Regions from separate parts of the Paenarthrobacter sp. TRD_SC_7 genome, predicted to be linked through region 2. Evidence: riboswitches for the same ligand, from Rfam matches in the RefSeq annotation. Region 2 holds a riboswitch; the other holds the start of a gene.

Region 1 (3,204 bases), 1.2 Mb from region 2:
GGCTGGCCTTCCTCCTGTCACCGGGCTCTACGCAACGGTGGTCCCGTTGCTGGTGTACGCCGTCGTGGGGCCTTCCCGAATCCTGGTCCTGGGACCCGACTCAGCCCTTGCCCCCATGATCGCTGCCGCTATTGTGCCGCTGGCAGCGGGCAGCAGCGAAAAGTCTGTGGCATTGGCCGGGTTGCTGGCGATTCTCATCGGCGCACTCATGCTGGCGGGTTCCGCCCTGAAACTGGGAGCCATCACCGGCCTACTGTCCAAGCCCATCCGGCTCGGGTACCTGAACGGAATTGCGTTGCTGGTGGCCCTGTCGCAACTGCCGGCGTTCCTGGGGATAGAGGCCGACGGCGACATCTGGCAAAAGCTCGCGAAGGTCACCACCGGGGTGCTCACCGGGGGCGTTAATCTCCCTGCGCTGCTGCTGGGCATAGGTTCGCTGGCCCTCATCTGGATCCCGCGACTTTTGAAATGGAAAGTGCCCGGCGTCCTGCTGGCGGTGGTCGGTTCATGCGTTGCAACGGCCGTTTGGAGCCTTAGCGACGACGTGAAGGTCACCGGAGTCCTGCCGCAGGGCCTCCCGATGCCCGCGCTCGGCGGTATTGGCTGGGCGGACGCCCTCGCTCTGCTTCCCGCAGCTGCTGGCATCGCCCTCATGGCCTTCGCGGACACGGGCGTGTTGTCCCAAACACTGGCGGCCAAAGAAGGAAAGAAGGTTTCCGGGAACAGGGAAATGGCAGCGCTTGGGGCGGCCAACGCTGCCACCGGCCTACTGGGGGGATTCCCGATCTCCGGCAGCACCTCAAGGACCCCGGTAGCCGTGGATGCCGGCGCAAAATCCCAGATGACCGGCGTGGTGGGTTCAGTGCTGGTGCTGGCCTTCATGCTGCTGGCTCCCGGTGTGACCGAGTACCTGCCGTCCGCCACCTTGGCCGCCGTCGTGATCGCCGCGGCGATTGCCCTCGCGGATCCGGCTGGGGTCCGGCGTCTTCTGGGACTGAGCCGTAGCGAGTCCGTGGTGATGCTCGCAGCTTTCCTGGGCGTCCTCACGGTGGGTGTCCTCCAGGGAATCGTGGTGGCCATCATCCTGGCTCTTCTGGACTTCGTTCGCCGGGCGTGGGACCCCTACCGCACCGAACTCGGCTCGCAGGATGGGCGGCCCGGCTACCACGATCTCGCCCGCCACCCTGAAGGCGAACGAATCCCGGGACTTCTGATCCTCCGCTTCGATGCGCCATTATTCTTCGGCAATGGGCAGGTTCTGGCCAGCTTCGTTCGGGAACAATTTGACGAGGCCCCGGACGAGGCCGAAGACCCCGTTACCCACGTCATCCTCGCGGCCGAGCCGATCACCGGGATCGACACCACGGCCTTGGACGACCTCGTCACGCTGGATGAATGGCTGGCCCGTCACGGCGTCGATCTGGTGTTCGCCGAGCTCAAAGGGCCGGTTAAGGACAAGCTGATCCGCCTCGGAACGGCAGCCCGATTTACGCCCGACCACTTCTTCCCCACCGTCGGCGCCGCAGTTCGCGCGCTGAGGAACCACTAGCTGAAGCAGCCGCCGATTACGCAACATGACGACGACGAAACCACCTGCAAGTGCAGCCCGACGCCCGTGGATGTTACGTTTTTCTTGAGTAATGAGTACCAGCGCAAAGCCCTGACTTGCTGGTCGGCAACCCTCTCTCCGGCGGGGTGCCTCAGGTGACTACTCGGCGTATCGACAATTCGAACTGCAAGCGTGACTGAGGAGCACCAGCAATGTCTGAACCCACTGAAGAAAAACTCTCCTACCGGCTGATTACAGGCCCGGACAACCGTGATTTCTGCGAGCGCATCCACAATTCACTCGCCGAGGGCTATGTGCTCCATGGCAGCCCGGCAGCCACCTTCAACGGCACGGACGTCATCGTTGCCCAAGCAATCGTGCTACCCGCTGCGATCGCCAACGCTGATGCCGCCGTCGCCAATGCAGTTGACCAGCTGGAGAACTACGACGACGAAGAAGCATTCGAGGGCCACGCATGAGCTATGCAGGTGACCTGACCCCGCAGGACGCGTGGGCCAAGCTTGAAGAGGGCGCCATCCTGGTGGATGTCCGTACCGAGGGCGAATGGGCCCACATCGGCATCCCCGATACCAAAGCTACCGAGAACGATCCCCTGTTCATCCAGTGGAACCTCGCCGGCGGCATCCCCAACTCCCGCTTCATCGAGGACCTGCAGCAACAGGCACCCGAGGACGACGCCGTGGAGCTCGTCTTTATCTGCCGTTCCGGCCAACGCTCCATCTCGGCCGCCATTGCGGCAACGCAGGCTGGATTCACTGCCTACAACGTCCTGGAAGGTTTCGAAGGCGAACCGGACCGCTACGGCGAGCGCACCGTAAATGGCTGGAAAAACCGTGGCCTTCCGACGAACCTGGGGACCGAGTAAGTGACTTTCAATCCCGACGCCGCTGGCTGGAGCCCGGACACCCAGGCCGTCCGCGGAGGCCTTGCCCGTACCAATTTCCAGGAAACGTCCGAGCCCGTTTTCCTGAACTCCGGCTTCGTTTACGAATCCGCTGCTGCAGCTGAACGCGCCTTCACCGGTGAGGATGAACGCTTCGTCTACTCCCGCTACGGCAACCCCTCCGTGGCAACGTTCCAGGAGCGGCTCCGCCTGCTTGAAGGAACCGAGGCATGCTTTGCGACGGCGTCCGGCATGTCCGCGGTGTTCACCGCATTGGGTGCCCTGCTGGCTGCCGGTGACCGCGTGGTTGCTGCCCGCTCGCTGTTCGGCTCATGCTTCGTGATCCTCAATGAGATCCTGCCGCGCTGGGGCGTCGAGACGGTCTTCGTGGACGGACCTGACCTGGAACAGTGGCGTGAAGCCCTGTCGGAACCCACCACTGCGGTGTTCTTCGAGTCTCCGTCCAACCCGATGCAGGAGATCGTCGATATCGCTGCCGTCAGCGAACTGGCGCACGCCGCCGGGGCAACTGTCGTCGTCGACAATGTCTTTGCCACTCCCCTGTTGCAACGCTGCGGTGAGTTGGGTGCGGACGTGATCGTGTACTCCGGCACCAAGCACATCGATGGTCAGGGACGCGTCCTTGGCGGTGCAATCCTGGGCACCAAGGAATTCATCGACGGTCCCGTCAAGCAGCTCATGCGGCACACCGGCCCTTCGCTGTCCGCGTTCAACGCTTGGGTGCTGACCA
Region 2 (3,204 bases):
CCCTCCTTCGCCGGAGTGCCGACGACACGGACCCCATCGAACGGGTGGTCGTGGCCAACGCCGATCAGCTCGTGGTGGTCGTTGCGGCGGCCAACCCGGAGCCACGCACCGGATTCATTGATCGCGCCTTGGTTGCAGCGTATGACGCCGGCATCGAGCCGTTGCTGCTCATCACCAAGGCGGATGTGAAGGACCCGGCGGAACTGCTGGCCAATTACCTGAGTTTGGATTTCCCCGTGATCATCAGCCGCACGGCTGACTCCGAGGCCGGCGGCATCGATGCCCGCTCCGATGACGGACTCTCCGCCCGCCTGGACAAGGACGCCGTATCCCAGCTCCGCTCACACTTGGGTGGCAAAGTCACCGTCATGCTCGGCCACTCCGGTGTAGGTAAATCCACCATGGTCAACGCCCTGACAGGGGCGGAGCGCGCCACTGGTGGCGTCAACGCCGTAACGGGCCGCGGCAGGCACACGTCATCCTCGGCTTTGGCGCTGAAGCTGGATGACGCTCCGTCCGGCAGCTGGATCATCGATACTCCCGGCATCCGGTCCTTTGGCTTGGCGCACGTGGACCCGGACCGGATTCTGCATTCATTCCCGGACCTTGAGCCCGGCACGGAGACCTGCGACCGCGGCTGCAAGCATGGTGCCACCGCCACGAATTGCGGCCTGGATGCATGGGTGAACGATGGCCATGCAGGTTCGTCAGGAGTGGCGCGACTGGCCTCCTTGCGCCGCTTGCTGGGTGCAGACCCAAGGCTCGAAGCGAAAGAGACCAAGGAATTGGGCACCGTCAACTGATCGTTGCCGGCTTCACGTCCCCACTGCAGGGATTGATTCAGGATAGTTTGGTGGCATGACCCATCCCGTTTCCACCTACAACGATGACCTGCGCCTTGCCCACGTCCTCGCTGATTCAGTCGACGCCCAGACCATGGATCGCTTCAAGGCGCTGGACCTGCAGATCGAAACCAAGCCCGACCTCACGCCTGTCACTGACGCTGACAAAGCCGCTGAGGAAGCAATCCGCGGTCAGTTGTCCCGCTCACGTCCGCGGGACGCCGTCCTCGGCGAGGAGTTCGGGAGCAGCGGTCACGGTTCACGTCGTTGGATCATCGATCCCATTGACGGCACCAAGAACTTCGTCCGCGGCGTCCCGGTGTGGGCAACGCTGATCGCCCTCGTTGATGAAGGCGAACCTGTGGTGGGCGTTGTGAGCGCTCCGGCCTTGGGCAAACGCTGGTGGGCCGCCAAGGACATGGGCGCTTACATGGGCCGTTCCCTCGCTTCGGCAACGCGGCTCAAGGTATCCAATGTTTCCCGCTTGGCCGACGCCTCCATGTCGTATTCCAGCCTCACGGGCTGGAAGGAGCGCGGCAACCTGGATGAATTCATGGGGCTCTCGGAAGACATCTGGCGTACACGGGCATACGGTGACTTCTGGTCGTATTGCCTCGTGGCCGAGGGCGCGGTGGATATCGCGTGCGAGCCCGAGCTGAACCTCTACGACATGGCAGCACTCGTTCCCATCGTTACCGAAGCCGGCGGACGCTTCACGTCGTTGGAGGGCGAAGACGGCCCGTTTGGCGGCAACGCGCTGGCTACCAACTCGATCCTGCACTCCGAGGTCCTGAAGCGTCTCAACCCCGGATTGGACGACCTGCTCTAAGCTTGTTCCCTCGCCTTGCGCACCAAGCGGAGGGCGGAATTTTCGACGGCGGAGGCCCCCGTTAGGGGGGTCTCCGCCGTTTTTTATTCGACATAGCGGGCGTTTCGCAGTCGACGTAACAAAGGACTTAACAAAAGGCGACGGCTTTGGACGGACCCCCGGACGTGCCTTAGCCTTTTTTATAGGTCACGAGTGCCAGTGCTAAACCCCGGTTAGCTGGCCGGCAACCCTCCATTCGCGGCGGGGTGCCCCGGGTGACGACCCGGCCGGTCCGGAACGGATACGGCAAGCGCGGATCCCCCTTTGGGGGTCCCTCTTGAGTGAGGTCCCATGAGCACTATCACGTTCAACTCCAACATCATTCCGTCCTATGTTGAAGATTCCACAGCAGAAACAGCCGCCGCTACGCGTCCGCTTGCGGCGGTCACTGGCGCTGAGCTGCAGGCTCCGCTGATCCAAGGTGGCCACGTCCGCTACGCCAACTTGGACTACGGCGCATCGGCTCCCGCATTGACCATCGTTTCGGCCTACCTCAACGAGGTCCTGCCCTACTACGCCAGCGTTCACCGAGGCGCCGGGTACGCCTCCCAAATCAGCACGTCGGTGTACGAAAACTCACGGAACATCGTCCGTGAATTCGTCGGCGGGCGGGCTGATGACTCCGTGATCTTCACCCGGAACACCACAGACTCCTTGAACCTTTTGGCCGGATGCCTCCCGCACGTGGATGGCGATGTTGCCGGTGAGGTCTTGTACTTGGACATCGAGCACCACGCCAACTTGCTTCCGTGGCAGGGAGTCCCCCACCGCAGCGTCATCGCCGCCACAACCTTGGCCGAGACGCTGGACAAGCTCCGCGTGGAACTCTCCCAGGGTGGAGTGAGCCTGCTCGCAGTCACCGGCGCCTCGAACGTGACTGGCGAGATCCTTCCCATCGCCCAGCTCGCTTCCCTTGCCCACGAATACGGTGCACGGATCGTGGTGGATGCGGCCCAGTTGGCTCCGCACAGACGGATCAACATCGCGGAGGCAGACGTCGACTACATTGTGTTCTCCGGACACAAGCTGTACGCCCCGTTCGGCGCCGGCGTCGTGGTGGGTCGCCCGGATTGGCTCGACGCCGGCATTCCCCATCTGGCAGGCGGCGGCGCTGTTCGTGAAGCCCGCCTGGATTCGGTCAGCTGGGCCACTGGCCCGGCACGGCACGAGGGCGGCTCCCCCAACGTCCTGGGAGCGGCGACCCTGGCGCGCGCCACGCAGGTCCTCGCGGGACTGGACCAGGAAGCCTGGCACGCCCACGAGGCCGCTATCCGCTCTTATCTCGTGGAAGGCCTCGAAGCCATCGACGGCGTGACAGTCCACAAGATCTTCACTGACTCCGTAGACACCATCGGTGTGGTCAATTTCTCCGTGGAAGGATTCGACGCCGGATTGGTGGCCGCTTACCTGGCGGCGGAACACGGTGTGGGCCTGCGTGACGGCCGCTTCTGCGCCCACCCGCTCCTCAAGCGCCTCGGACTCCCCTCAGGGTCC

Evidence for each region. Region 2 has a riboswitch for S-adenosylmethionine ahead of AC0J5Z_RS10730 (aminotransferase class V-fold PLP-dependent enzyme). Riboswitches for the same ligand answer to the same signal wherever they lie in the genome.
Region 1: it holds a riboswitch for S-adenosylmethionine, as region 2 does, so the genes downstream of both, AC0J5Z_RS04730 (DUF1737 domain-containing protein) here and AC0J5Z_RS10730 (aminotransferase class V-fold PLP-dependent enzyme) in region 2, are expected to answer to the same signal.

Annotation. Positions count from the first base shown of each region.
Region 1 covers NZ_CM149587.1:952,986-956,189, reverse strand. Annotated here, with positions in the region: gene AC0J5Z_RS04735 (SulP family inorganic anion transporter) at 1-1,549, shown strand, start outside; SAM riboswitch class IV at 1,637-1,748, shown strand; gene AC0J5Z_RS04730 (DUF1737 domain-containing protein) at 1,762-2,028, shown strand; gene AC0J5Z_RS04725 (rhodanese-like domain-containing protein) at 2,025-2,435, shown strand; gene AC0J5Z_RS04720 (O-succinylhomoserine sulfhydrylase) at 2,436-3,204, shown strand, end outside.
Region 2 covers NZ_CM149587.1:2,195,279-2,198,482, reverse strand. Annotated here, with positions in the region: gene rsgA (ribosome small subunit-dependent GTPase A) at 1-803, shown strand, start outside; gene hisN (histidinol-phosphatase) at 859-1,671, shown strand; SAM riboswitch class IV at 1,856-1,969, shown strand; gene AC0J5Z_RS10730 (aminotransferase class V-fold PLP-dependent enzyme) at 2,002-3,204, shown strand, end outside.